Regions from separate parts of the Clostridium saccharobutylicum DSM 13864 genome, predicted to be linked through region 2. Evidence: riboswitches for the same ligand, from Rfam matches in the RefSeq annotation. Region 2 holds a riboswitch; each other region holds the start of a gene.
The links. Region 2 has a riboswitch for cyclic di-GMP ahead of CLSA_RS05165 (acyltransferase). Riboswitches for the same ligand answer to the same signal wherever they lie in the genome.
Positions count from the first base shown of each region.

Region 1: it holds a riboswitch for cyclic di-GMP, as region 2 does, so the genes downstream of both, CLSA_RS17650 (methyl-accepting chemotaxis protein) here and CLSA_RS05165 (acyltransferase) in region 2, are expected to answer to the same signal.
Region 3: it holds a riboswitch for cyclic di-GMP, as region 2 does, so the genes downstream of both, CLSA_RS11705 (methyl-accepting chemotaxis protein) here and CLSA_RS05165 (acyltransferase) in region 2, are expected to answer to the same signal.

Region 1 covers NC_022571.1:4,020,338-4,031,164, forward strand. The annotation lists gene CLSA_RS17640 (glycoside hydrolase family 3 C-terminal domain-containing protein) at 1-682, opposite strand, end outside; gene CLSA_RS17645 (AraC family transcriptional regulator) at 822-1,586, shown strand; gene CLSA_RS17650 (methyl-accepting chemotaxis protein) at 1,620-3,332, opposite strand; cyclic di-GMP riboswitch class II at 3,495-3,578, opposite strand; gene CLSA_RS17655 (response regulator transcription factor) at 4,001-5,053, opposite strand; gene CLSA_RS22250 (PAS domain-containing sensor histidine kinase) at 5,054-7,768, opposite strand; gene CLSA_RS17665 (GNAT family N-acetyltransferase) at 8,570-9,034, opposite strand; gene CLSA_RS22255 (PAS domain-containing sensor histidine kinase) at 9,359-10,827, opposite strand, start outside.
Region 2 covers NC_022571.1:1,171,581-1,182,407, forward strand. The annotation lists gene CLSA_RS05135 (efflux RND transporter periplasmic adaptor subunit) at 1-993, shown strand, start outside; gene CLSA_RS05140 (ABC transporter ATP-binding protein) at 1,006-1,743, shown strand; gene CLSA_RS05145 (ABC transporter permease) at 1,734-3,200, shown strand; gene CLSA_RS05150 (N-acetylmuramoyl-L-alanine amidase family protein) at 3,235-4,737, shown strand; gene CLSA_RS05155 (helix-turn-helix domain-containing protein) at 4,901-5,581, shown strand; gene CLSA_RS05160 (IS3 family transposase) at 5,593-6,468, shown strand; cyclic di-GMP riboswitch class I at 6,689-6,778, shown strand; gene CLSA_RS05165 (acyltransferase) at 6,998-7,732, shown strand; gene CLSA_RS05170 (methyl-accepting chemotaxis protein) at 7,780-9,894, shown strand; gene CLSA_RS23060 (hypothetical protein) at 9,950-10,135, shown strand; gene CLSA_RS05180 (ATP-binding protein) at 10,160-10,827, shown strand, end outside.
Region 3 covers NC_022571.1:2,735,145-2,745,971, reverse strand. The annotation lists gene CLSA_RS11740 (DUF4317 domain-containing protein) at 1-139, opposite strand, end outside; partial or broken gene CLSA_RS22535 (DUF4317 family protein) at 344-460, opposite strand; gene CLSA_RS11735 (glycoside hydrolase family 16 protein) at 715-1,962, shown strand; gene CLSA_RS11730 (zinc dependent phospholipase C family protein) at 2,072-2,788, shown strand; gene CLSA_RS11725 (FAD-dependent oxidoreductase) at 3,296-4,639, shown strand; gene CLSA_RS11720 (MarR family winged helix-turn-helix transcriptional regulator) at 4,826-5,266, shown strand; gene CLSA_RS11715 (MFS transporter) at 5,293-6,714, shown strand; gene CLSA_RS11710 (IS3 family transposase) at 6,874-8,196, shown strand; gene CLSA_RS23450 (hypothetical protein) at 8,279-8,443, opposite strand; cyclic di-GMP riboswitch class I at 8,897-8,985, shown strand; gene CLSA_RS11705 (methyl-accepting chemotaxis protein) at 9,077-10,798, shown strand.

The sequences.
Region 1 (10,827 bases), 2.3 Mb from region 2:
CGTTTGTACGATTATAAGCCCCCATTACAGCTTCAACATCAGCTTCTTTTACACAAGCTTCAAAAGCTGGCAAATAAGTTTCATATAAATCCTTTTTGCTTACAACTGCATTAAATTCATGCCTTAAAGCTTCTGGCCCACTGTGTACTGCAAAATGCTTAGCACATGCTGCTATCTTTAAATATTTTCCATCTCCTTGCAATCCATTAACAAAGGCAACTCCCAATTTAGAAGTTAAGTATGGATCCTCCCCATATGTTTCATGGCCTCTTCCCCATCTAGGATCTCTAAAAATGTTTACATTCGGTGACCAATATGTTAATCCTTTATATATATCTCTATCTTCTTTTTTAGAATTTTCATTATATTTTGCACGTCCTTCAGTTGCTATAATTCCTGCAATTTCTTTTAAAAATTCATCATCAAACATAGCAGCTAGTCCAATAGCTTGTGGAAACACGGTTGCTGTACCTGCTCTTGCTACGCCATGAAGTCCTTCATTCCACCAATTATATCTTTGTATATTTAAATGTTTTATGGCCGGAGCCTTATATGTCAATTGTTCTGCTCTTTCTTGAAGTGTCATTTTAGAAACCAATTCTTTTGCTTTTTCTAATGCATATTCATGAGTTATTCTCTTATTCTTCACAATATCTACCTCCAAAATTATATTTAGGCACATTCAAATTAGACTTGTTATTTATTTTCACGTGCCTTATCTATGTCTTTCCTCTTGATTTAATAATATCCAATTTTATGTTGACTTAACAAGAAATTACTTATATAATTGTAGACAAAATTTATCCTTCTGGAGGAATATCATGCTAAAATATGAGTCTTACCACTTTGGTAAAAATAATCTTTTTTCCTACTATAACCCTCATGATCTTAATTATCCAAAGCATTTGCATCGTAGCTTTGAGTTTATATATGTTACTAATGGCAATATTGAAGTTTCTGTTAATAACAGAACTTTTAACATACCCGAAAATAGCTGTATATTAATATTACCCTATGAAGTCCATTCCATTACAACAAAAAAATATTCAGATGCAAATATTTGTGTATTTCCACCTGAATATGTAGAGACCTTTCATAATATGATTGATGGTAAAACTTTAGAAAATCCAGTATTTAATTTATCTTCAAATACTGAAGCTTTAGTTCTAGACAAAATTTTCAAAGATAATTTAAATCTTCTTCAAATGAAAGGCTGCTTATATCTTTTATGCTCAGAAATTATTGAGCATACTAAATTATTAGATAGTATAAAACCTGATTATGAATTATTACATAAAACCCTCACCTATGTCCAAGAAAATTTCACTAAGAACATCTCATTAAAAAGTATTTCCTCCGAATTCGGTTATAGCTATACTTATCTTTCTAAATATCTAAATAACATTTTAGGTACATCATTAGTTAATTTTATTAATGAAAATAGAATAAACTATGCTTTATATTTATTAAAAAATAGTCAAGCTACAATTACAGATATAGCTTATACCTGTGGCTACTCAAGCATACGTTCTTTTAATAGAAATTTTCTAAGACTCACTGGAAAAACACCTAAATCTTATAGATAAACAGACTTAAATTTATGTAATAGCTAACTGAAATTACAATTTAAAATTCTGTACCATATCAGTTAGTTTTTGAGCAAGTTCTGCCTGACTTTGTGCAGATTTTGCAACATCATTAATGGCAAAAGTTACTTCATTAACGCTATTTGTTATTTCTTCAGTGCTTGTTGCTGATTCTTCTGCTGTTGCAGATACATTCTGTATAGCCTCACTTATTTGCTCAATAACGCCATTCATTTGTTTTGACGAAGATGAAATCTCTTCTGTAATGTTATTCATAAATTCTGCATCTTTTTCATATTGAGTGCCTGTGCTCTGAAGAAATTCATAGCTTGGTTTTACATTATTCTCAATAAACTTAAGTACATCTTGTCCGCTTTGTGAAAGCTGCCCAACTGCTGCTTGTACCTCTCCAACCATGCTTTGAATATCTAAAACAGCTTGTGAAGCTTGCTCAGAAAGCTTTCTTACTTCATCTGCAACTACTGCAAATCCTCTTCCTTGTTCACCAGCTCTTGCTGCCTCTATTGCAGCATTTAAAGCTAATAAATTTGTCTGCTGTGCTATACTACCAATAGAATCTGCCATGATTTTAACATCTTCTACAACTTTAACTTTTTCAATTGCTTTTAAAATATTTGAGCGATTCTGGTCATATATAACTGTACCTTCTTCTATATTTTTTGAAGCTTTAACTTTTATATCAACAGCACGCTCTTTTATCTCATTTACAGATACTTCCGAATCATTTGCTCTATTTGCAAGTTCATTTGTACTAGCACTTATTTCTTCCGTTGATGCACTTACTTCCTCAGTCGTAGCACTTAAATCTTGAACTCCCTTAGATATTTGTTCTACTGATTGATTTACTACTTCCATTTTAGATGAAACCTCTTCAACAGTTGCAGACAATTCTTCACTAGTTGCACTCATATCACTAGCACCATTCATTATTTCACTTATTAAAATTTTAATATTTTCCTTAGATTTATTTAATGCTTTAGCAACATTTCCTATTTCATCCTTTGAATCAATATTAATTGTTGCTGTAAGATTTCCCTCACCCATAGCTTCCGAAAATTCTAAAATATCTTTTAATCTTTTTGAAATTACAATAGATATAACAGTTCCCAAAATAATTGCTGCTATGATAGCTATTGCTATAATACTAATAGAGATAATTGTACTACTTTTAAAAATCGCATTGCTGCTATTATAATCATCAGCAGCCATTTTTGTAGCTAAATCTATTTCTTTATTTAATACAGCAAACATATCCACTCTAATTTTAGAAGCTTCAGGCAAAATAAAGTTAGCCCCATCATAATCTGAAATTTTCACTTTATCTATAATTTGATTATAAGAAGTTCTGTAATCAACTATTAGTTTTTCAAACTGAGCAAACTGTTTCTCATCAATTGTAGTAGTAATTGTAGTTTTATACTCTTCAGCTAACTTCTTATCTTCTTCTTCTAGTTTGTTAATATCATCAATATAACTAGAAATTTTACTGCTATTTTTAGGATCTAAAATATTCAAAACATCTGCTCTAACCGTCATAAGATTTGTTTTAATCATATTTAGATCCTTTACGCCTATTAAATCCATATTATATAAGTTTGAAACATTTGAATTAATCTTTTTCATATTTGATATGCCTACGAAACCAACACTTCCAATAAATATTACCATTATTATAAAAGCTATCAATAGCTTATATAACATTTTTAAGTTGTTAAAAATTCTCATTATATTTCCTCCACTAATTTCCATAAATTATGTTATTTATACTTTTATTAAAAATATCGTTTATTCCTTTTTCAAACCAGCAAATAACAATTTCCCATATATTCCCAATCCCTTCTCCTCTTCTCTTTATAAAAAAATATAGACCAATAGCTAGCTTATAAACTAATTATTGGCCGGTTGCACTACTAACTCCAAATTCTCAAAGTGCCCAGATAAAGAGAATTTTTCACAGTTTCCGCTTTTTATTATTTTTTCAATATTATAAAACATTCAAACTTCACATAACAAAATTGACTGCAATCCGTTATATATTAGAGCTTGTGCAGTTTTAAATACTTTTGCTCTTTTTATTTATTGAAACGTTACAAACATTATTAATATAATTGTGTTAATGGTAACCTCTTGACATTAGTTAAAATTCCCGTATAGTAATTTCAGCTACTCAATATATTATAAAAAGACAAAATTTATTATACCTTTCTTTAATTCAAAATTTAATGAAAAAAATCAACATTTTACCCAGAAAAAATTCAGTTTTAAAAAAATAAAAGCAATGTATTGCTTGAAATATACATTGCTTTTATTTAATTTATAAGAAAAAAATCAATTTTAAGAATAAATTAATCTATAAATTTATAGTTAATCTCATAACCGCTTTCACTTTTTCCTTATTTTTTTAATTTTCTATACGCTGTTGGTGACATACCTGAATACTTCTTAAATAGCCTGCTGAAATACTCCGGATCCATGTAACCCAGTTTATCTGCTATTTCATAACTTCTATCTTCAGATTCTCTAAGCATCTTTTTAGCTCGTTCCATTTTAACTTTTGTCATATAATCTAAAAGTGACATACCCGTCTTTTTCTTGAAAATTTCGCATAGATAATTCTTATTCATATCCATATAACTTGCAATTGTAGATAATGTAACTTCATTTTCTACATTATTCAAAATAAAAATGCTTACTTTATTTATTAAAACACCATAACTTTTTCCTAAATATAAATACATTATTTGTGCTTCTAAATTTTTAATACATGAAATGTATATATCACGTAATTGTTCTAAAGAAGCTACATCATGCAGATTTAAACTCTTAATGTAACTTGCATCAGCAAATTTTATAAACCAAATCATATTATTATTTATCGCTTCCAATACTTCTTCGAAAAACTCTATAATTATATGATGCATTCTTATCTTATCAAAATCACCCAAAACTAGTTTATCAAAAATAGAATAAGCCAAATTTTCTACCGTTCTGCCATTTTCAATCAATTCTAATATTTGTGTAACATCTAATGAATGGTTATATACTTTTAGTTTTTTCTCTTCCTTTTTTTCACTGATGAATAATTTAGCTCTCTCAAGTAACTTGTTAATATCATCTGCATTTACTGGTTTAATAAGATAATCAAAAGCACCTAATACCAATCCTTTTCTAGCATATTCAAATTCGCTATAGCCACTAAAAAGGACTACACAAAGTGCCAGCTTTTTTTTCATTACCTCCTCAAGTAATTCTACTCCGTCTACTATAGGCATACGGATATCAGTTATAATTAAGTCAACTGAATTAGTTTGAAGCTTTTGTATAGCCTCATATCCATTTCTAGCTTCATCTGTAATTTCAAATCCTGAGACTTCGCCCCATATTTTCAGTCTCTTCAATTGTAATCTTGCTATTTCCATATCATCAACTATCATTACCTTGTACATTTAATCACATTCCTCAATAGGTAGAGTAAAATAAACTTTAGTACCTTTATTTAACTTGCTCTCTATCCAAGTCCTTCCTCCATGTTTTTGGATTATTTTACGTACGATGGCTAATCCAATTCCACTCCCATCATATTCTTCTTTATTATGAAGCCTTTGAAACATAGTAAAAAGCTTCTTAGAGTATTTCATATCAAAGCCAGTTCCATTATCTTCTATATAGAAAATTTGTTCATTATAATTTTGTAAACAACCTACACTAATAATTGCAATATCCTTGTTTTTTGTAAATTTTACAGCATTGCTAAGTATATTATAAACTACCTGCCTTATGAGAGTTTGATCTGCATTTACAGTTGGTATTGCTGTTTCTATACTAAATTTAATATTTCTTTCCACACAGATTGTCTTTAATTCATTAAATACATTTATTAACATTTCCTTTATATCTACTTTTTCCTTTTTAATACTTTCTTTAGAAGTAATTGAATATTGCAGCACTCTGTCTATGAGTTTTATCATATCGCTGCTCACATTAACAATATTAGTTATCATATTTACAGCTTCTTTTTCAAGAGTTTCTTCGTAATCCTCAAGAATTATCCTACTATATCCTTCAATTGCCCTTAAAGGTGATTTCAAATCATGTGAAACTGTATAAGTGAAAGCTTCTAGTTCTTTTAAAGTACTTCTAAGATCCATAGTACGTTTTTCTACAAGCTGTTCCAGTTCTTTGTTAATCCTTATAATCTCCAGTTCGGCTTTTTTTCTTTTAGTAATATCCTTAGAAAATACAGCCGTTCCGCAGATTTGCCCATCGTGATATATAGGACTAAAGAATACTTCAATATATCTATTATCATTATTAGTATAATATTCGAAACTATATCTTCCCCTACTCATTGCATTGTCATAAAAAGATTTCCATTCATGTGCAACTTCATCTGGTATAAGTTCCAATATGCTTTGCCCCTTCTCAATCTCAACATCATAGCTTCGTTTCATATACTCTTTTAATGATGAATTAAAATTTAAAATGCGATAATTCCTATCTACTGAATATATCCCATCATCAGTACTTTCAAAAACTGCTTCTAGACGTTCTGCCATTTCTCTCTGATTTACCTCTAACTGCTTTAAATCAGAGATGTCATGAAACATTATACCTATCTGTTTGTCATTAAGTTTAAAAACATTTAATAATAAATATCGATTAAATCTTTGTGTGAAAGCCTCATATTTCAATGGAATATCAGTGTTTAATATATTATGAAGCTTCTTCAGAGTTGATTTATTTCCATCAAAGGATTTTATATATGTATTACCAATAACATCAGAAACCTTTAAACCTAGATGTTTCCCAATTGCTTGATTTGCTTTGGTTGCTATTGCATCTACAAGTTCACCATTTTCATCGTATATAAACTCACTTACTATCATTCCCTCAAGCATTTTATTGAAAATAATCTTATATTCTTCTTGTATCTCAGTTTCCTTTCTTTTAGCTTCTACATAATCAGTCACATCTCTTCCAATACTAATAATCTTTCTTAATCCATCGTCTGTATTAACTAATCTAAAATTTACTAGTAAGATACATTTCGTACCATCCTTCTTTCTCCCCTCAAGCTCTATGTTTTCAATATTTGTTTCTTCTAACAAACGCTTTAATATTTGTTTTCTAAGCTTAAGTTCTGTATAGATTATTCCTATATTTTTCCCTATAACTTCATGCTGCTCGTATCCTAAAATTTTTTTCACAGAAGGAGACATTTCAACTATTGTTCCATTAATTAACGTCTCACTATAAATGTTCACTATATTTTCAAAAATATCATTATATTTTCTCTCGCTTTGTCTAGCAAGTTCCTCTGCCTTCTGTTTTTTCTCAAGGTAACGGATAGTAGCGCTTCCTGTAACCATACAAAACATTATAAGAATAATAAAATGTATTACATCTCTTGCATCAACAATTTGACATAATTCAAATGGATTATCTCTCAAATATAATAAATATTCTACAAATACTGAAAGAAAACAAAATATTATACAGATAGTCAACGTCCTTGCTAAAATAGTCCCATTATACCTTGATTTACTTTCTACATTAAATAAAAATAATCTTTTCACATTTGGTAATAATAGTAACGTATCGCATCCAGTAAGGATAAAAAAATCTTGAATTATTCTTTTTATAAAAAATATATAAAGGTCACCTATATTAACAGTAGTAATAGCCTCATTATACCAAGAATGCTGATTGTAATTTATTGACAGCGGAAATAAAAAAAAGTACAATATTAAGTTTATTAACAAACAAAATATCTCAATAAAATAAATATTATAGAGATACATTTTAGATTGTTTTCTTTTCTCTGCTCCATATCCATGTAATATAAACCAAACAATGATGATTAAAAAACTAACAAAACAACCCCAGCCTTCATTTTGCCAAAGATAAAAAGAATGAAATGCACTTAATCCAATAACTGAACTTAAAATCCCATATTTTACTCCCCATGCTTGGGTGACAAGCATAGGAAAAATCAAACTCCAAAGAAAATCTAAATTAAATTGATCCACTTTTAATCTTAATGCAAAAAATGTTCCAATAAAGCCTATAAAACCTAAGCTAACTGAAATTAATGTTTTATACAAAACCTGAGATAATACCTCTTGCCTTGAATTTATTTTCTTTCTTAGATTCTTTATCATAGAACACCCCAAATTAAATTCATATATACTTATATACTATTTATCGCTGATTATTTTAAATCTTTGCTTATAAAATATAAATCTCTAAATTATATTTTAATACATTTCAATTTTTATTCAATACTGTAAAATTGTAATTTTGATTTAATTTGTCATAATATGTAGATATTGAAGTTTAATCATACTTCTTTATATCTTTATAGATATCCAAACTATAAATCATACTTATGTGGTGAATAACCGAAATTGCATACTTTTTTGTTCCACAGGACCATGAAATTTTCACTGAAAGGTTCTAAGTACAAGGTTGTGCCCATTTTTGCATGCTCCTAATATAAAATTAGGACAAGCAGAAAATGGTACAACATTGCACTAAGAACCTTCACAGTTCAATTTCAATGCCTGTTTCACAAAAATGTATGCAATTTCTAATATGGAAGCATATTCTAATTATAAGTCTAATTCTTAAATTGGGTATCTATAAAAATTATGATTAATATTCTTTACATTAATATAGATAATAAAAAAAAGAAAAAGCACTCAATCCTACTAAGAATAGTTGTGCTTTTTCTAACAATTTATTGTTATCCTTTATTATAAGGTTCCTCATTGAGAATTTAATATATGACAAACAAAGAAATTGGATACATATTGGTTTCTACTTTTGGATATATATTTAAAGCATAAGTGTGATTTATTCTTTTAAAACATATTCTAATCCAAAAGAAAATGGTACTCTTTTGTGGAGGATTACATTGAAAAAATGCATTCCATACTAGAAAGTAAGGGGATTACTTTACGTTACTCTATTGACTTCATCATCAGACATTCTGTTATGCCATTTCTATACAAATTAGGTATGTCACCTATTTCAAAATATCCTATTCTTTCATACAATCTCCTTGCATCCGAATTAAAGTCACCTACTACTAAAAATAGCTTTGAATAATTTTCACAGCAAAAACTCTCTGCAAAATTCAAGAGTCTTTTACCTATACCATTGCCACGACTTTCGCTTTTCACAAAAATCATATGTATATAAGGAAAAGAGTGGAATGCTCCATTTAGAATAATCCATATAAATCCTTTACAGCTATTATTATTATCTATTGCAATATATATTTCGCCTTTAATAATCCCCTCTTCTAATGATTTTCTGGCACTTCCCTCTTTTGAAAAATATCTTTTCCCTAATTCCGAATTTACTAATGCATCTTCACAGTCATTTATATAATTCATATTTCCTTTTATAACTTTTATATCCATAATACACTCTCCTTTAATCTTAAGTTCTCACTTATTTATCTTGATACAGTAAATACAAACTTACTTTATTATATTTCAAAATAATTCCAATTTATTCTATCTATATAATTGACTTTACTATTAATTTTTTTACATTACTATATTATATACACAATATAAAAAACTTACCATATTGATTTTTATATGGTAAGTTACTTTAATAATTATATATCCCATTTTAATAAAGTTAGGATTTATTTGTGATATGTTTCACCATTCATTAACCAAAACCCAACTTTTAATTACAAAAATAACAAGCATTTCAAAATACTAACTTCTTTTCATTTAATCATATATATCCGAAAACTCTATACTTATTCTCTGTATCTTATCTTCATTCGCAATACTAACATCTCTAATATCATATTCTTGATTTTCTAAAATTCGAACTGGAAGTTCAAAGATAAATTCAGTACCCATATTACATTCGCTTTCAACCCAAATTGAGCCACCATGTAATTCTATAAGTGATTTAACAAGCGAAAGACCAATACCACTTCCCTCTCTATTCCTCGAAAGTGATTTATCCACCTGTACAAATCTATTAAAAATGTTTTTTTGCATTTCAATTGGGATTCCAATTCCTGTATCTTTTACGGATACTAAAATAGTTTTTTCAGTATTTTTAATATTCAAAAAAATCTTACCATTACTTGGAGTGAATTTTATGGCATTAGATAAGAGATTAAGAATAATCCTTTCAATCTTATCAGCATCGCAAGCCATTATTCTTTCTTCTAGATCTGTATCAAAAATAATTTCTATCTCATTTTTATTAACATATTCCACTACAGATAATACTATATCCTCTATTATTGAAATAATATCTTGATTTTTAAGATTAATCTTATAAAAACCAGAATCTATTTTAGTTGCATCAATTAGGTTGTTTATAAGTCTTAATAATCTGAAACAGTTCTGCTTCATAATATTATAATATCTCTTAACTCTTTCCTCATTCTCATCTGTGGATGTTATATTTAATAATTGCAGTGTGCTATATAGCACATTTAACGGCGTTCTAAGTTCATGTGATAAGTTTGCGAAAAACTCATTTTTCAATCTATCATATTCTAGCGTTTCATTTAATAATTTGCTTTGCTCTATAAGCTTCTCTCTAAGTTCTTCAGCTCTTTTACGCTCTGTAATATCCCTACTAACATTAAGTATGCACCAATTTCCATCATATTTAATCGCTCTAGACGATGTTTCAACCAAAATACTTTCTTTATTATGAGGCGTTAACTCCATTTCACGCAAACATACTTCTTCCTTATTGCATAATAAATTTTTTAGTGTTTTTAACACATTTTCATGGTGCTTGGGATGAATAAAATCAAATATATTTCTATCTACTGCTTTATCTACATTTAAAATTTTACGTGAAGCACAATTATTGTATATAAATTTATATTCAGAATCAACTACACTCACACATTCATTAATACTGCTTAAAATACATGATGTTTTTTCGTTTTCCTGATTAAGCAGCTTTTCTACTTCTTTTTGTCTATCATATCTTCTTGAATTTGAAATTGAAAGACCACACACTCTGCCAATAATCATTGCAAAATTCATATAATATTCTTTTTTGCTTACGTCCTCAACTCCATAAATTTTCATTATTCCTAATACTTTATTTTTATACGCTATTTTCAATATGAATCCATTTTTTGTATCATTCCATACACATTCTCCATCAAAATCATATAATTCTTTACTTGATTCTATTGAATTATCATCATTAAATGGAA
Region 2 (10,827 bases):
GATAATAATTTAAATACAAATATAGTGAGTGCAGAAACAACTCTTAATAAAGATAAACTTGCGCTTGATGAAAGTAAGAAAACTTATGAATATAAAAATGAAATGTTAAAGAATGGAAGCGAATCACAAGATAATGTAAACCAAGCACAAATAAGTTATGAAAATGAACAAAAAGCTTGCAATCAAGATGAAGTTTCTTTAGAAGCAGCAAAGCTTTCAGCTCAAAAAGAGATAGAAAATTACAAAGCAGCATTGGATAGTGCACAAGCAGTTGTAAATGATAAAACTGCTCAATTAGCATTACAAGATAAGAAGAAAAAATTACAAGATGCACAAGTAATTGCAACCGTAGATGGAACAGTAACTAATGTAAATGCAGTAGTTGGTGTACAAGCCAGTGGAGCACTATTTGTAATTCAAGATTTAAGTAATCTAATAGTAAATGCAAGTGTTGATGAAACAAATGTTGCAAATGTAAAAGCTGGACAAAGAGCAGAAATAACAACAGATGCATCAGGTTCTAATATTATTGCAGGACAAGTTGTAAGCGTTGAACCAGTTTCTAGCACTGCTAGTGCAAGTACTAGTAGTACTAGCAGTAGCAGCAGTAATAGTAAAAGTAGTACTTCGACTAGCACTACAAGTAATTCAACAAGTAGTGATGTATCGTTTACTGTTAAAGTACAATTAACTGGTCAAAATGATAAGGTAAAGGTTGGAATGAATTCTGTAGTAAATATTATTACAGATGAAAAGAGCGATATATATTCAGTACCATATGCAGCTGTAATTAATAATAATGGGCAAAGTGAAGTTTATGCTGCAGAAAAACAAGGTGGACAATATGTTGTTAAAGAAATTCCTGTAACTAAAGGTATAGAATCTGCAGCTAATGTTGAGATAGAGGGCACGGATCTTTCAGATGGGATGATTATACTTAATGATCCATCAAATATATCACCAGGAAGTACTGTACCAATAAAATTAAAGTAGAGGTGAGTTTTTTTGAGTAAAAATATAATAGAGATGAAAAATATTATAAAGAGCTTTTATATAGGAACTCCAAATGAATTGAATATTTTAAAAGGAATTGACATTACCGTAAAAGAAGGGGAATTTGTATCTATTATTGGAACATCAGGTTCAGGAAAAAGTACTTTGATGAATATTATAGGTGCACTTGATAGAGCAACATCGGGAGAATATATGTTAGATGATACCAATATTAATGACATATCAGATGATGGTTTATCCGAAGTAAGAAATAAGCAAATAGGATTTGTATTTCAAACTTATAATTTAATACCAAGAAGTTCAGCATTGAAAAATGTTGAATTACCAATGCTTTATTATGGTGTGAATAAAAAAGATAGAAGACAACGTGCAGAAGAACTTTTAGAACTTGTTGGAATGAAAGAAAGAATGTCTCATCAACCTAATGAATTATCTGGAGGACAAAAACAAAGAGTCGCAATAGCCCGTGCACTTGTAAATAATCCTAGTATAATACTTGCAGATGAACCAACAGGAGCTCTTGACTCTGCAACTGGAAGAATGGTTATGGATTTATTTCATAAAATTCATGAACAAGAAGGAAAAACAATAGTACTTATAACTCATAATAATGAACTTGCAGATGAAACGGAAAGAATTATAACACTAAAAGATGGAAATATAACATCGGTAGCAGAGAATGAAAAGTATTATAGAAGATTCAAAGAAGAGGAAAAAATATGTTTATAAAAGAAAATATACTGCTTGCTATAGCAGGCCTTAAATCTAATAAAATGCGTTCATTACTTACAATGCTTGGAATCATAATAGGTATAGCATCTGTAATAGGTGTTGTTTCAGTAGGTAATGCAATGACGTCTTCTGTAACAAGTTCAATGTCTTCAATGGGTGCTACTAATATTACGGTTAATGTTCAAGAAAAAAGTACGACTAGTACAACAAATACTATTAATAAAAGCAATAGCAGTGATAAACAATCAGGTAGTAGTTCAAAAGGTGGCAATAAAGGATCACAGGAAGGCGGTAATTCACAAGGTGGAAATAAAGGCGCACAAGCTGGAGGCGGTGGATCATCAACATCTGGAATGTTAGGCGGCGGTGGTGGAATGCCAGGTGGCGGCGGTGGTCCTGGTGGTGGCCCAGGTGGAAGGCAAGGAAAATCCAGTAGTACTGAAAAAGATACAGATCTTATGACAATGGAGCAGATAAATGAATTAGAAGATAATTTTAGTGATAAGATAAGTACAATAAGTATGTCTGAAAATGGTTCTTCTGGTAAAGTTAAAAGTAGTAGCACATATGCTAATATAAGTACAATAGGAACAAATGTTGGATATCAAGATGTTAAAAGTATATCTATGAAGGAAGGAAGATATATTGCACAAAATGATATTGATCAGTCAAAGAATGTTGCAGTAGTTTCAGATAAATTGGTAACCAAAATATTTGGAGATAGTGTTGATCCAATAGGTCAAGATATTAAGGTGTATACATCAAATGCAATTTACACATATACTATAGTTGGTGTTTATACGTATAAAGCTTCAGGAACAAGTAGAACAACATCTGATGATAATTTAACAACTGATTTATATATTCCAGTAACAGTTGTAAAGAAAACTGCAACTAATAAAAATTATCAGACATTTACAATAAAGCCTAAAGACGGTGTTGATGTTCAATCATTTACAACAGAAGTTACAAGTTATTTATCTAAGTTGTATGAAAAAAATGAAAAGTTTGAAGCAGTGGCAAGTAATATGGAAAGTATGCTTGAATCGAGAACATCAATGATGAGTACAATATCAATTGCCATATCTGCAATTGCCGGAATATCACTTTTAGTTGGTGGAATTGGAGTAATGAATATAATGCTTGTCTCTGTTACTGAAAGAACAAGAGAAATAGGAACTAGAAAAGCACTTGGAGCCAAGAGTACTCACATACAAATGCAATTTATAGTCGAATCAATTATAATATGTTCAATAGGCGGTATTCTTGGAATACTGCTAGGTGTGATAATTGGTACAATGGGTTCAAAAGCAATGGGATATGCAGCAGCAATATCGCCAGTGGTAATTTTGATAAGTTTCACATTTTCAATGTTTATTGGTGTATTCTTTGGATATTATCCAGCTAAGAAGGCAGCAAAACTTGATCCAATTGAAGCGTTGAGATATGAATAGTAAAGTATGGATAATTAAAAAGGATGGATATTTTATGAATAAAAGTATTAAGCATGTAGTAGTTTTAACACTTGCTATAGGCGTATTCTCGGTAGTTGAACCTGTTAAATATTTGAATTTAACTAATGAGAAAGTGTATGCTTCAACAGATAATAGTGATCTTTTGAGTAAAATTTCTTTAAGTGATGGTAGTATTAGTTTTAGCAGAACCACAACATCATATGATGTACATGTAAAATCTTCAGTTGAATATGTAACAATTAAAGCAGTACCGGCAAATACAGATTATACTACAGTAACGATTGATGGAGAAACAGTTACTGAAGGCAGTGAATATAAAACAGATGTAAAATTAGATAAAGGTGAAAATACAATTAAGATAAAAGTTATAAATGGAAGTAGAACAAAAATTTATACTTTAAATATAACTAGAGGCAGTAGTTCGAGTTCTGCAGATTTAGATGAGGAGATAAATGATGTTCATTTATCATCGGTTGAATTAAGTGATGGAAATATTGATTTTTCTTCGACACAATATTCTTACGATGTTAATGTAGATTCATCTGTTGATGAACTTGGAGTTACTGCAACACCACAAGAAGATTCTTATAATGTTATAATTAATGGGACAGAAGTTGATGAGGACGATAACTACAAAAGAAAAATAAAGTTAGAAAATGGACAAAACACTATAACTGTAAAAGTTAAAAATAGTGAAGATGATAGTGAAAAAACATATACACTTAATGTAACAAGAGGAGATGCAGAGCAATCAAATTCCAAATCTTCAACTTCAGATCAAGTTGAAGATTTACATAAGGGAAATGTTTTTCTAAAATCATTGAATGTTGGAAGTGATAATGTAGATTCTCTAACAAGTCAAAATATTTACAATTTATCAGTTAAAGATAATTTGCAAGAAATAACAATTGAAGCAAAACCAGAAAATGAAAATTATGTAGTAACAATTGATGGTACAGAAGTAAGCAATGATAATTATAATTATACTAAAAATATATCATTGTTTAGAGGAAAAAATGCAATAAGGATAGAGGTTAAGAATCCAGATAATGATGAACAGAGGACATATATATTAAATATAGTAAGAGGAACTGAAACAAATACATCTGACGATAAAGACGTAATATTAAAAAATATATCAGGAAAATGTAGTCAATGGGTTAAGAATAACAATCAGTGGATGTATAATGATGAAACAGGAACGCCATTAAAAGATTCATGGTTTACTGATAGGAGCAATGGAAACACGTATTATTTACAAGATGATGGAATAATGAAAACTGGATGGTTAAACAAATTTGATAAATGGTACTATTTTAATCAAAGTGGTATTATGAAAACTGGTTGGCAATGTATAGATGGTAATTGGTATTATTTAAATACATCAGGGACAATGCAAACGGGCTGGATTAATTTAAACGACAAATGGTATTACTTATATGATTCAGGGATAATGGCAAAAGATACAACAATTGATTGTTATGCATTAGATTCAAATGGTACGTTGGTAAATTAATTGAATAATTTTGTAAGTGAAATTTTTAAATGGCTACAAAAAAGTTTTGGTCTTTTTTAAGTTGAATAATAATTAATGATAAAAGTAGTTGGAATATTGATATGCTCCCTTTATAGTAGACAGTTAAAATAATAAAACTGTTTCTATAAAGGGGGTGTTTTTTATGGGCAGAAAAGAAAAAGTTTCTATTGAAGAAAAGCTAAGAGCTATTAAATCTTACCTATCAGGTGAAAAAAGTGCTGCACAAATATGTTCTGATTTTAGCATCCATAATCAATCATTTAGGAATTGGATTCGTAAGTATAATATGAATGGTGAAAACGGATTAGTTGTTACTCATAAAAATAAAATTTATTCAGAAGAAATCAAATATATGGCAATTCATGATTATCTTGATGGCAACGGTTCATTGGAAAATATATGCACTAAATATGAAATTCCATCAATTTATAGTCTCCAACAATGGATTAAGAAGTATAATAGTCATAAGATATTTAAATCTCACAATAAGCAAGGGGATAGAATTATGACTAATGGAAGAAAAACCACTTATGAAGAAAGAATTGAGATTGTTGCATTCTGCATTTCGAATAATGATGATTATCAAGCCACTGCTGATAAATTTAAGGTTTCTTATCAACAAGTTTATACATGGGTAAGAAAATATAAATCTAATGGATATGAAGAGTTAATGGACCGTCGCGGTAAGCGTAAAGAGCCTGAGGAGCTTACTGAGTCTGATAAATTATCAGCACAACTAAAACTTATTGAAGCAGAAAATAGACGTTTAAAGATGGAGAATGATTTCTTAAAAAAATTGAAGGAAGTAGAAAGAAGGCGATAAGCACTAGAATCATCCAAGAATATAAATATATTTCTATAAAAGAATTACATGAGGAAAATGGCTATCCAATAGCTGATTTATGCAATTTAGCTAGTATTGCACGATCATCTTACTACAAATGGATTAACCGTTCAGAGACTGAATTAGATAAAGAGAATTCAATAATACTAAAAGAAATTGTTAAGCTTTATGAAGATGTACATGGTATCTATGGATACCGTCGGATAACAATGAATATAAATCGACTTCTTAATAAACAGTATAATCATAAACGAATTTATAGATTAATGAAGTCTATTAACATGAAATCAGTTATAAGAAAAAAGAGAAAGTCTTATCTACAAAGTACTCCACAAATAACGGCAGAAAACAAATTAAATAGAGAATTCTATGCAAAGAAACCAAATGAAAAATGGTTAACAGATGTTACTGAGTTTAAGATACTTAATGGTCAAAAGGCTTACCTCAGTGCAATATTTGATTTATCTGATAAAAGCATTATTTCTTATGTGGTCGGTCACTCAAATAACAATCAACTTGTTTTTGATACACTTGACTTAGCAGTAATTGCTAATCCGACTGCAAAGCCACTTTTTCATAGTGATAGGGGATTTCAATATACTAATAGAACTTTCAAGGCTAAACTTGATAAGATTAATGCAACTCAAAGCATGTCACGTGTCAGTAGGTGTATCGACAACGGACCAATGGAAGGTTTTTGGGGAACTCTCAAATGCGAGATGTATTATTTGCAAAAATTTTATACTTATGAAGAATTAAGACAAGCGATTGATGATTACATAGTATTTTATAATACAAAGAGGTTACAGAAAAATTTAAAAGGTCTGACTCCAATTGAATATCGAAATCAGACCTTAGCTTCATAATTTTTTTATTTTTTCATCTGTCTACTTGACAGGGGGCAGTTCATATAATATCAACTGCTTTTTTTAATATTTATTGAGTTCTATAAAAATTGTAATTATCCTAATATGTAAAAAATATATAATTAAGTAAAAATAACAATATTATTGGAAAAATCTAATTTATTATATTGAAATTTGCCACAAAAAGTGTAATAATGTTTATTAGAAGATTAAAACTTTATAATGATAATAGTACACTTACTGAAAAGTAGGGCCACAAAGCTATGAGTCTAAGGAAAATTTTATTTTCTATGATTGTCAGGTTGCCAAAATATAGTTAAATTCATGAATTTTATATTTGTTTTAACTTTGGTGTCTATATATAATAGGCACCTTTTAATTTAAAATATACAATAATTGCACATAGGTATAAGAGATTATTTTTGGTATTATACTGTGCTTAATAGCCAATAAAATCGTATAGTTAATGATTTTGTATTGAGAGGAGGATTGATTATTTTTATTACGATTTTAATAATCAAACTAACATATGAATAAAATAAATAATTTACTGAACGAAGTGGAATGCATTGTTAATAATGGGATAACTAAAGAGGGTGTTATTAAAATCTTAAATACTTTAAAATGTTCTTTTCCGATTGAAATATTGGATGAACTTAAATTGTATGGAGATTATTTGCCTAAAAATCAAGAAATAGGTTTTTCACAAGAAAAGAGATATTTGCATTTTTTATGGGATGCATTGGATAAATCTCCGATGTGCCTTGCAGCTAATTTTTCTATTCCATTTAGAAGGATATTAGCAAACAAATTATTTAAATCATGTGGAAAGAATTTTGTGGCGGAGGAAAATGTTCGTTTTAATGTTCCAGATAACATTGAAATAGGAGATGACGTGTTTCTGAATAGGGGGGTATTTTTAGATTCAAAGGGAGGCGTAATATTAGGGGATTCAATTGTAATAACTGAGGGGGTAACAATATTTACTCATTCACATACTGAAGATGATCATGAATTAAGGACTTATGCTCCTGTAATTGTAAAGGATTATGCTAAAATATATTCGAATTCAACTATATTGCCAGGAGTTACAATTGGAAAGCAATCAATAGTAGCTGCGTGTTCTCTACTAGATAAAAATGTAGAGGATAATGCTTTAGTGGGAGGTGTGCCTGCAAAGGTTATAAGAGGAAGAAAAAATTTAGATAAGAATGAAGAAGAATTAAATCATATATGGTTTTATAATAACGAATTTCAAAAATAAAATATATACAAGTAAAATTTTTAATATTTATAAGGGGATTAGAAAATATGAAAATGTCTTTTAAATCTAAGTTTATGTTGTTAGTTTTACCATTAGTTATAGTTGGCTTATTGTCACTAACAGGAATTGCATATGTTAAATTTAACAAGATAATCGAAAAAGAAATAATGGATTCAATGTCAATGAGAACGACTGAAGCTACAGATCACATCAATACTTGGTTGACAGGAAGACTTGGGGAAGTACGTGAAACAGCTCAAAATCCTATGATGAAACGTATTTTAGAAAGTAATCCTAGTCTGGACTTAAGCAAAGATGATGAATCTACAAAATTGATAGATGAACTAAATCTATCTAGATGGCAATTTATTAAAGATACATATCCAGATCAATATGCAGCTTTACATATTGTAAATTCATTACCTAAAGATCAATGGAATAATGCTGATAGTTTAACTAAGCTTACAGCACGATATGTTAATGTAAAAGATGGACAATGTAAAACTTCTCCTTGGGCAAAGGCAGCAGTAGCAGAAGCATCAGAAAGGTTTTCTCAAAATGGTGGTGTTCCTTATGATGTTATATTAAAACCAGCATATTCTGACGCATATTCAGCTAATATGGTACTAATGCTTGCATGGCAAAAGGATGAGAATGGTAATGTTGTAGGTGGTGCCGGTGCGAGTTTAAAAATAGAAGCTATACAAAAGATAGTAGAAAATGAGAAGTATGGACAAAAGGGATATGGAATGTTATTAGCAAAGGATGGTACTTTTATTGTTCATCCAAACAAAGATTGGGCAATGAAAGAAAAGATTACTACAGTTAATGATCCTGAGCTTACAAAATTAAGTGAACTTATTGCGAGTGGTAATCCTGGAATATTCCGCTTTGGTGAAGGAAACGATAGGAAAATTGCATTTTACGCTAAGGCTCCAATAGCTGATTGGACTGTAGTTAATGTAGTTTATGAAAATGAACTTTTTGCTGCATCTAATAAGTTAATAATAATTATGTTAATAATAGCATTAGGAATTACAATTGTTTTATCATTAGCTATATACTTAGGAGCAAGTAAACTTGTTAAACCATTAACTCGTCTTAGTAATTTTGCTAATAATGTATCTACTGGAGATTTAAGTGGTTCTATAGAGGTTGAATCGCAAGATGAAATTGGAAGCCTTGCCACAGCATTTAATAATACAGTACAAGCACTGAGAAGTATATTAACGGATATAAACACGGAGTCTCAAAAGGTTAATAATCTTTCAAGTGATCTTGCAGCTTCCTGTAAAGATTCTAGTGTGGTGACAACTGAAGTTTCTAAAGCTATACAAGTTGTTGCAGAAAACACTACTCAACAAGCAAGACAAGTCGCTTTATCTACAGATAAGACTGTTGAGATGAAAGAGACAAGTGAGAATGTTACAAGTAAATGTAATTATATGCTTGAAAAGGCTGAGGAATCGCATAATATAAGTGCTGTAGCTTTTGAAGCTGTAGATAAAGCAGTAAACAGCATGAAAATAATTGTTGAAAACAATAATGATAATTTAAATGAAAGTAAAATATTACTTGCAAAATCATCTGAGATTGGTAAAATTGTTGAGGTTATTACTAGTATTGCAGATCAAACTAATTTACTTGCACTTAATGCAGCTATTGAAGCAGCTCGTGCAGGAGAACAAGGTCGTGGTTTTGCTGTTGTTGCTGATGAGGTAAGAAAGCTTGCAGAACAGTCATCTGTTGCAGCTAGTCAAATATCTAATCTTATTAATGGCATACAACAACAGATTCAATGTATAACTGATAGTATGAATACTGGTTCTAAGGAAATTACAAGTGGTATGGAGACAGCATTACAAGCTGAAACGCATTTTGAAGATATTGAAAAAGCTATCAGTAATATTTTTAATGTTGTTCGTGATGTATCTTCTGCTACAGAAGTAATGATTGAAACAGCAGAAAGTACTGTTACAGAAATGAAAGAAGCATCATTTATTTCAGAGCAGACGGCATCTGCAACTGAAGAAGTATCTGCATCTGCGGAAGAACAATCTGTTGCCATGGATGAAATTGGAAATACTGCTACTCAATTATCAAAACTTTCAGACAGACTTAATGAATTAGTAACTAAATTTAAGATTTCTGATGATAATTAGAGATAAGAATTAAGTAAAGTTTTAAAATTATATAGAATTCGTTTTAAAGAAGTTTATGAATTATATAAAATCAAAAACGATAAGATTAATTTATAATTCAGATGTTTTATTAAAATCTCTTGCAAGTTTTTTAGCTAGCAAGAGATTTTTTTTTATTAGTAAAATGCAATTGTTTGTTTCAAATGAAACAGAGAATATATTTAAATTAAAGTATACTAAAGACAATAAATCAAATATATAAAATTATATTAGGATGGTGAATTTTATGATAAGAAGAGTTATTAAAATAGATGAAGAAAAATGTAATGGGTGTGGACTTTGTGCAAGTGCTTGTCATGAAGGTGCTATTAGAATAATAAATGGAAAAGCTAAGTTATTACGTGATGATTATTGTGATGGACTTGGTGATTGCCTACCTTCATGTGCAGCTGGTGCTATTACATTTGAAGAACGTGAAGCAGCACCATATGATGAAGAAGCAGTAAAGAGAAATATTGAAGAAAGAAAAGTAAAACAAGAAAATACAGATAAAAATCAAAAAATATCATTTGGATGCCCAGGAGCTCAAGCAAAAATGATAACGCGTAATAAAATAAACATTAAAAAAGATGAAGATATTAGTGCCATGTCATCACAATTAAGTCAATGGCCAGTACAGATTAAACTTGTATCTCCTAAGGCAGGATTTTTTAATAATTGTAGTCTACTTATAGCAGCTGATTGTACAGCTTATGCATATGCAAATTTTCATAATGAGTTTATTAGAAATAGAATCACATTAATAGGATGTCCAAAACTTGACGAAGTTGATTATTCAGAAAAGCTTTCAGAAATTTTTAAAATAAATAATATAAAAAATATTACAGTAGTTAGAATGGAAGTACCATGCTGTGGTGGAATAGTAAATGCAGTAACAAATGCATTAAGATCAAG
Region 3 (10,827 bases), 1.6 Mb from region 2:
CTCTTAAATTTAAAAAAGTTTCTTTAAGATTTAAAATAATATTCTTTTCTCCATTTACATAGCAACCACACATTTTGGTAAATGTACATTCATCCTTTTTTAATCGTCTTTTTAATTCCAATATGTCTTTTTTTCTCATATATAAACCTCTCATTTCATGAATTTTTCTAAGGCACATGAAGGAATGCGCATTAGAACATAATAAAGAATATGCTACTTAATATAGTATAGTGTTCAATGAACAGCTCTGCAAGTGAGAAAATAAATGAAAAATAGAATTGAGCAATATGTGGTAAAATATTGTTGTGTATTAATTAGCTGTAAGTTAATGATATAATATATACTTAAGATTTAAAATAATATTCTTTTCTCCATTTACATAGCAACCACACATTTTGGTAAATGTACATTCATCCTTTTTTAATCGTCTTTTTAATTCCAATATGTCTTTTTTTCTCATATATAAACCTCTCATTTCATGAATTTTTCTAAGGCACATGAAGGAATGCGCATTAGAACATAATAAAGAATATGCTACTTAATATAGTATAGTGTTCAATGAACAGCTCTGCAAGTGAGAAAATAAATGAAAAATAGAATTGAGCAATATGTGGTAAAATATTGTTGTGTATTAATTAGCTGTAAGTTAATGATATAATATATACATATTTAGTTTAAAAGTGAATTTGAACTAGAGATAGATAGGGGGATAACATGAAATCAAGTAAATTAATTTTGCGATTAGCAGTAAAAACTGCAATTATAACTAATTTAATTTTAGTAGGTAATATAAGTTTAGCTTCTTTAAAAGCACATGCTGAAACTACAACAGATAACTGGAAGCTTATGTGGAGTGATGAATTCAACGGAGATAAGATTAATCCATCAAATTGGACTTATGACATTGATGGACATGGATGGGGAAATAATGAACTTGAATATTATACTGATAGACCTGAAAATGCACGAGTTGAAGATGGCAATCTTATAATAGAAGCACGAAAAGAATCGTACAAGGGTAGTCAGTATACTTCAGCACGTCTAAAATCTGAAGGATTGCAAAACTTCCTCTACGGAAAAATCGAAGCAAGAATTAAGCTTCCTGAAGGTCAAGGTCTTTGGCCAGCATTCTGGATGTTGGGTTCAAATATGGCGTCAGTTGGTTGGCCTGAATGTGGCGAAATTGATATTATGGAACATGTAAATTTTGCTGATGATATTTATGGTACTGCTCATTGGAATGCACATGATGGAGAACAATATAAGTCTTATGGTGGTCAAATAAAAATTGATGTTACTAAATATCATAATTATTCCGTTGAATGGAGTCCAAATTCTATTAAATGGTTTGTAGACGATACTAAGTATGCAGAATACGATATTACAAATAGTGTTAATGGCACTAATTCATATCATAAACCATTCTTTATACTTTTAAATATGGCTGTAGGGGGAAATTGGCCTGAAAATCCTGATTCTTCAACTGAGTTTCCTGCTAAAATGTATGTTGATTATGTACGTGTGTATAATGATAGTTCATCAAAAATCCAAACAAGAAATATGTGGCTGAAGGATGAAAGTACTGGCTGCTGGTCCTACTTAGGTGAAGATGGAAACACGAAAACAGGATGGCTTTATGATAATGGAAAATGGTATTATTTTTATGGAAATGGCCAGATGGCAACGGGATTTATAAATCTTGGAGGGGATGCATATTACTATTTGGATGAGAGTAATACAAGCAATATTGGAATTATGCAAACAGGCTGGCAAAAGATTAATGGTTATTGGTATTATTTTAATACTAGCAGCGATAGTGGCGTTACTGGAATGATGAAAAAAGGATGGCAGAAAATAGATGGAGCTTGGTATTACTTCTATTATGGTGATGGAAAAATGGCTTCCAATACAAATATAGATGGTTATTACATAAATTCAAGTGGAGCATGGAGTAAAAGTTAATATATTATTTTTATTATGGAGTATAATTATTTCTCGTGTTACATGAATAATAATTAAAAATATGTTTATAATAATTTAGACTATAAATATACTTTTAGGAATGATGATTATGAATGTTTTAGAAAAGTTTTATTCATATGTATTTAAAAAAATACTACAAACTATAAATCCTGTGAAGAAGCGAATTATGAAAACCGAGTGTATAGTTCATAAATTTATAAATATTCAATCTTTAACGGTGCTTGGAAATGATGGAAATACAGAAGCTTATAAAATTATGAAATCATATATAAGTGATATAGAGGCTGGAGTAGTTTGGGCTGATCAGGATTTAAAAAGCAGTAATCATTTTTATAATCCAAATACTAATAAAGGATTATATGGTAGTAATGATGCAAAAAAAGAATGTATATCTTATTATACTAAGGCGTTAAATGAGTATTTACATGGTGATATTAAAAATTCAATGTTCTATTTAGGTGCTTCTTGTCATTTGATTCAAGACTTGACAGTTCCTCAACATGCTAATGTTAAGTTATTAAATGATCATAAAAGTTATGAAAATTGGGTGATTAGAGCCCATAAACATTATAATGAATTCAAAATCAAAGAAGGGGGAATATATTTTAATTCATTAGAGAATTACATTGATTTTAATAGTAAAGAAGCCATAAAAATATACACAAAATATTCTAGTGTAGAAAATAAGCAAGTCAGGTTTTATAAAATTACTTCGGAAATTTTAACAATGGCTCAGGCTACTACCGCTGGTTTGATGCTTAAATTCTATAAAGATATACAAGAAATTAAACCTCTTATGACTTAAAACAACCATGTCCTCAGTCTGCATGATATGATGATTTGGTGCTAATTTCTGCAGCAGTAGAAAATGTATAATTAACTTAATAAATATTTAAATGCAACATATATGAGGATATTTAATCGTAGTCAAAGTTTTAATCAAAAATTTATATGACTATGTATTATATATCCTCTATTTTATTGTCTATACAAAAAGTTGATTTAAAATTAACTATGCAGATATAAGTTACACCGTTAATCTCTATAAATATATAAAATTTATAGAGTATAATTTAAACTTATATTTCTAATAATTATATTAAGTATTTTATTAGTTAATCATATTATTCGATATAGAATATAGATTTATGTTTTAATTACTTGATTTTTACTATTAAACTAATAATATTTTTTGAATTTGCTTATTAAAAAAATGTTTTGATTTATTTTGAATAAGAATGTATAATAAAGCTGTGGATAATGATTATTAAATAAAAAGGATTATTTATATATAAATTAGGAGGGATTAACATTGAAAGTTATAGTAATAGGATGTACTCATGCAGGAACAGCTGCTGTTGTTAATTTAAAGGAGCTTTATCCAGAAAGTGAAGTAGTAGTTTATGAAAGAAATGATAATATATCATTTTTATCTTGTGGAATAGCCCTAAGTGTAGGCGGAGTAGTTACTGAAACAGAAAAGTTATTTTATAATTCACCAGAGAAGTTAAATTCTATTGGCGTTACAACTAAAATGAAGCATGATGTGTTAGATATTGATTTTAATAATAAAATAGTTAAAGTTAAAGATTTAGAAGATGATAGTATTTTTGAAGATAATTATGATAAATTAGTTCTAACTTTGGGTTCATGGCCAATAGTACCTAAATTTGAAGGTGGAGATTTAGAGAATATACTTTTATGTAAAAATTATCATCATGCAAAAGAAATAGAATCTAGAACAAATAATGCAAAAAATATAGTTGTTATTGGTGCTGGATATATTGGAGTGGAACTTGCAGAAGCTTTTAAAACAAAAGGTAAAAATGTCACATTAATAGATGCAGAAGAGAGAATAATGTCTAAGTATTTAGATAAAGAATTTACTGATATTGCAGAAGCAGAATTCAAAGATCATGGAATTAATTTAGTTTTGGGAGAAAAAGTTAAATTATTTAAAGGTGAAGATAGTAAAGTAACTCATGTAGTAACTGAAAATAAAGAATATGATGCAGATTTAGTTGTATTATGTATTGGATTTAAGCCTAGTACTTCTCTTGTAAAAGATAAGTTAGAAACATTAGAAAATGGCGCTATATTAATAGATGAATACATGAGAACAAGCAAAGAAGATGTTTTTGCTGGAGGAGATTGTTGTATTGTTAAATATAATCCAGCTAATGACAATAGATATATACCATTAGCTACTAATGCAGTTAGGATGGGAACTTTAATTGCTCAAAATATAATTGAACCTAAACTAAAATATATGGGAACTCAAGGTACTTCTGGAATCAAGATATATGAAAAATCTATAGCATCTACAGGACTTACTGAAGAAGTTGCTAAAAATACAACTAATTTTAATGTAGGAGCAGTTGTTGTTAAAGATAATTACAGGCCAGAATTTATGCCTACTTATGAAGAGGCAAGTTTAAAATTAGTATTTGATAAAGATACAAGAAGAGTATTAGGTGGTCAAATAATTTCAAATTTAGATTTTACTCAGTTTATGAACACATTATCTGTAGTAATTCAAAATAATATGACAGTTGAAGAGCTTGCAATGACAGATTTCTTTTTCCAACCACATTTCAACAAGCCTTGGAGTTTATTAAATATTGCAGCATTGGAAGTATTGAAAAACAACAATTAACATTCTATTGAAAATTAAATATAATGTTTTATTTAAAGCTGAGTTTTTTATATTGGAAAAAGCTCAGCTTTATTTATATTATACTTATGTTTGATTAAACTATTATAGAAGAAAAAGTTGACTAGTCAACAATAAAACAATATAATATTGTTGACTAGTCAATTAAATTTACAGGAGGTAAAAGCTGTGGAAAGAGAAACTACTAATTTTATAATGTTCAATAGTAAAATTTTTAGAAATACACAAATTTTTTTAGATAGAATTTTAAAGAAATTTGAATTAAGCAGCGGTTCAATTCCGTACATATTTAACTTAGAAAAAAATGAAGGCATCAGCCAAAATAAATTAAGTAAAGAAGTAGGCAATGATAAATCAATGTCAGCAAGAACAATTACAAAACTTATAGACTTAGACTTTGTATATAAGAAACAAGATGAGAAAGATAGCAGAGCCTATAATTTATATTTAACAGCAAAAGCCAAAGAACTTATACCTGAAATTCGTAAAGAGATTAAGACAGTTTTAGATTTGCTAACAGAAGATTTAACAGAAGAAGAGATGCTTATTACTGCAAAGTCCTTAAGGAAGATCTTGAATAAAACTCAAAGGTTAAAGGATAATGAGTAAAAGGAGGAATTTAAATGGAAAAAGAAATGCAAAAAGAAAATGATAGAAGTAGATGGTCTATATTGATTATAGTTTTAATGTTTACAGTTATGTCAGCATTAGATGGCAGTATTGTAAATGTAGCATTACCTAAAATGGCTATTGCTTTAAATGTATCAACATCTAGTATTCAATTAGTTGCAACAAGTTATTTAATAGTTATTGCCGGGACAGTATTAATTTTTGGAAGACTTGGAGATATGTTTGGAAAATCCAAGATGTTTACTTTCGGATTGGGTTTATTTACACTTGGATCTTTGCTATGTGGAATAACAAGTTCGTTTACAGTATTAATTTTGGCAAGAGTAGTACAAGCCATAGGCGCTGCTGGAACTATGGCTAATAATCAAGGGATTATTACAGAAACATTTCCTAAAAATGAAAGAGGAAAAGCGCTCGGATTTTTAGGAACGTCTGTAGCATTAGGTTCTTTAGTAGGACCAGGTCTTGGAGGAATTATAGTAGGTGCAGCCAGCTGGGAATATATATTTTTAATAAATGTGCCTATTGGTATAATAGCATTGTTTTATGCCATTAAATTATTACCTAAAGGTAATAAAAATGCAAAAGGAAAGTTGGATATTCTAGGTGCTGTATTATTTATATTTGCTATAGTTCCACTTTTTGGAGCTTTAGATGAAGGATTAAACATTGGTTTTACAAATCCAATGATTTTAACAAGTTTTGTTGTTGCAATCATTTCATTCATAGCATTTATTTTTGTGGAGAAGAAAAAAGAAGATCCACTATTACAATTGCAAATATTTAGTAATAAGTTATTTTCTTTAAGTATATTTTGTGCATTTGTAACATTTATAGCAATATTCTGCAACAATATTATTTTGCCATTTTATCTTCAGGATGTAATGAATTATACTCCACAGCATACTGGATTAATACTTATGGTTTATCCTTTGCTTTTAACTGTAGTGGCACCTCTTAGTGGAAGTTTATCAGATAAAATTGGTTCAGAAGTTTTAACATTTATAGGTTTAGTACTTATAAGTTTAGGATTAATATTAATGGCCACTTTAAATGTAGATTCAAGTTTATTAATTACAATAATATTTATTGGAATCATGTCTATTGGTATGGGATTATTTCAATCGCCTAATAATTCTTTGATAATGTCAACAGTACCAAAGGATAAGCTTGGAATTGCAGGAAGTGTAAATGCACTTGTAAGAAACTTAGGAATGGTATGTGGTATAGCTTTAGCTACAACACTTTTATATAGTATGATGAGTTCTAAAATTGGATATCGTGTTACAGATTATGTAACAGGAAGAAATGATGCTTTCATATATGGTATGAAAACTGTATATATAGCTGCGGCAATAATAAGTTTGGTGGGAGCTGCGTTAACTTTTTTCAGATTAAATAACAAAAAAACTAGTGAGAGCAAATAAATAAAAATTAATATTTAATAAGGTTTTCTATAAGAAAATAATAGACCAGTATGTTTTTTAAAATGGAACCTATGAAATAGACACTTAAAAAAGACTATTTTTATAGGTTCTTTTTTTGTACAATAAAATCAAGTATAAATTCAGTCAGGATGTGAACTAATGAGTAAAAAACTATTTACTAATAAAGAAATTGAATTGTTATCAAAGAATAAATATATAAAAAACGTCACAAATAAAGCAATCACGTATACAGATGAATTTAAAATACTTTTTATCGCTGAGCGTAGCAAAGGTAAACTACCTATTTATATTTTTCAGGATGCAGGATTTGATACAGATGTTATTGGAAATAATAGAATTTGGTGCGCAAGTAAAAGATGGCGTAATATTTATAATGAATCAGGAGCGCTTGGATTGAGAGATTCTCGAAAATTAAATAGTGGTCGTCCACTAAAACGTGAACTAACCGTGAATGAAATAATAGCTAAAAAAGATGCTGAAATTGCTTATTGGAAAGCGGAGGCAGAACTATTAAAAAAAATCGAGCTGCAAGAAAGGCAGGTGAAAAATAATAAATTAAGTTCAACATCAATATTCAAGATCATACAGAGTATAATTTCAAAATACAGTTATAAAAATATAATTTCTCATTTATGCAAAATAGCTGAAGTCTCTAGATCAGGATATTATAATTATTTAAATTCAAGTAATAAGCGTAATTCTAAAGATGAAAAGGATTTAGAATTAAAGCATATAATTCTTAAAGCATTTAATCATAGAGGCTACAAGAAAGGATCACGCTCTATAAAAATGGTTTTAGAACATGAATTTAATAGAGTAATAAATCGAAAGTGTATACAAAGAATTATGAGAAAATATAATATTGTGTGTCCAATTAGAAAGGCAAACCCTTATCGTAGAATGATGAAAGCTACTAAAGAACATACAGTTCTACCTAATACTTTGAACAGGGAATTCAAACAAGGTTTGGTCGGTAAGGTATTATTAACTGATATAGCTTATTTAACATATGGAGCATCTAATAGAGCCTATTTATCTACTATTAAAGATGCTTCTACAAATGAAATTCTCTCGTATCATCTTTCAGAAAGTCTTACATTAGATATAGCTACTGAAACTGTTAAAAAGCTGATGAGGAATCATAAAAAATTACTTGATAAAGATGTTTTTATTCATTCAGATCAAGGCGTTCATTACACTAGTCCTAGATTTCAAAAACTTCTTAAGAAATATAAAATTGGACAATCCATGTCTAGACGCGGAAACTGTTGGGACAACGCCCCGCAGGAATCATTTTTTGGACATATGAAAGATGAAATAGACTTAAAAATTTGTACAACATTTTACGAATTAGAATCAACAATTAATAATTATATGGATTACTATAATAATTACAGATACCAATGGGGACTTAAAAAGCTGGCCCCTGTTCAATATCGGGACCAGCTTTTAGCTGCCTAGCCTTTTTCAAAATGTCCTTGACATAGGGACCATTTTATTTGTATATTTCATATCATATTGGTCTATTATTTTTTTATGTGTTTTAATTACCAAATCTATTGAAGTGTTGACTTGAAACACCTTGTTGTTCTACAGACTTATGTTTTGCATTGGGATTATGATTATGGCCTTCTTCAGTTATTGGTATTTGATAATTACATTTTTCCATTCTTGCTACTTTATTATCTGGTTGACTATCCTTTGCCATGAAAATACCTCCTTACATAGTATTTATACAAAATTAGTATGTACACTAGTGCGCATAATTATCCGCTTATCTTAAAAATAACCTTATAAAATGTAGGAACCGTATGTGAGTCTAATTTCATTTTGGATAGACACATCATATAGAAATCAAGCTACAGGATAATGAATTAAATTCATATTTATCACATGTAATAATATTATTTTCTCAATTATTTTGTTTTTCTAAATTTTAATGGAGTTTTTTTATAAGTATTTTTAAATATTTTAGGGAAATAAGGAATATAATTGTATATTTTGTTCTGTGTTTTTGAATTATTTACTATGATATTCATAATTCACCATGAAAATTGTTGATTCGACTTTTGAAATATGATATTATAATTGTGATTTAAGTATAAATTTAAACTTTATTATATATTATCGCTATATCTAAAAAAATATTAAGTAAATCAAATATTGTAAATAGCAAATTCATTGAAAGATGGAGACGCAAAGCCATGAGTCTAAAGCAATAGTTGTTGCCATGATAGTCAGGTTGCCAAAAATATTAGTAGTTTATTTTATGGCAGGCAATATCTTTATTGCCTGCTTATTTTATTAACAAGTTAGTAATAATCGGTAGGGGGAAATAATAATGAAATGGTTTTATGATTTAAAAATTGCAACAAAGTTAATCTTAGGCTTTGTTACTGTAGCCTTTATTGCAGGAGTTGTAGGTGTAGTAGGTATTGTGAATATTAACAAAATTAACAATCTTGATACTGAGTTATATGAGCGTCATACTGCTACAATGCCAGATTTGATAGATATAGTAAATAACTATCGAATAGAGAGAGGAATATTAAAAGACTTATTAATCGTAAAAGATTTAAGTAAAATACAAGAGAATATAAACAGATTTAAAGCCTTAGATGATGAAATTGATACTAGTATGCAACATTTAGAAAGTAATTCGAAAGATTCTGAGGTAATTAAAAATCTAAATGACTTAAAAAAATTATTAAGTTCATTTAAACAATATAGAGATAAGGCGATAAATTTTATAACAACAAATCAGGAGCAGCAAGCAACAGAAATTTTATATACAGATATATCAGGAATAGCAGATAATTTAGACACTACTATTAGTAACTTGACAAGTCTAAAAATAAATTTAGCAAAAAATGCTTCAGATAATAATTCAGCTTCAGCAAGCAGAGCAACTATTACAATGATTGTTGTACTAACTTTTGGAGTGATTATAGCAATTGTTCTTGGGATAGTCATAGCTCGAATTATAGGCAGACCTATAAATAAAATGGTGGAGGTTGCCAATAAAATTGCTTTAGGTGATATGAGCGTTGATGTTGAAACGGACACCAAAGATGAAATAGGCAGTCTTGCAGAATCATTTAGAAGAATGATTGAGAAGAATAATGAGGTCCTAAGTAATATTAGAAGTGCGGCAGAACAAGTAGCATCTGGTTCAAAACAGATATCTTATTCAAGTATAGCACTTTCACAGGGAGCAACAGAACAGGCAAGTTCAATTGAGGAATTGACTGCATCTGTTGAAGAAATATCTTCTCAAACACACTTAAATGCTCAAAACGCTAATAAAGCAAATGAACTGACTGAAGTTGCTAAATTAAATGCTATTCAAGGTAATAATCAGATGAAAGAAATGCTTAAAGCTATGGAAGCGATAAATGATGCTGCAAGCAATATTTCAAAGGTTATTAAAGTAATTGATGATATTGCATTTCAAACCAACATACTTGCACTTAATGCTGCTGTTGAGGCTGCAAGAGCAGGACATCATGGTAAGGGATTTGCAGTTGTAGCTGAAGAAGTAAGAAATCTTGCTGCACGTTCAGCAAATGCCGCAAAGGAAACAACTTACATGATTGAGAATTCAATAAATAAGTCTGAGGGTGGGACAAAGATTGCAATAGATACGGCTAATGCTCTTAATGAAATAGTAAATGCTGTTGAAAATGTAGCAAACCTTATAAGTGATATTGCTATTGCTTCAACTGAACAGTCTACAGCTCTTGGACAAATAAATCAAGGCATTGTTGAAGTGTCGCAGGTTGTTCAAAGTAATTCAGCTACTTCAGAAGAAGGTGCTGCAGCAAGTGAAGAATTATCAAGTCAAGCTGAACTTCTTAGAGAAATGGTTAGTAATTTTAAATTAAAACAAAGTGTAAAATCATATAATACCTTAAATGAACTTAATCCAGAAGTGTTAAAAATGCTTGACGAAATGGCTGAAAAAAAGAAGTATCAAACATCTCATATTAATGAGGAATATAGAGAACCAGCAATTACAAAAACTAAAATTATATTAAGCGATAATGACTTTGGAAAATATTAATTAATATAAGTCTGTGATTGGTGTATTAA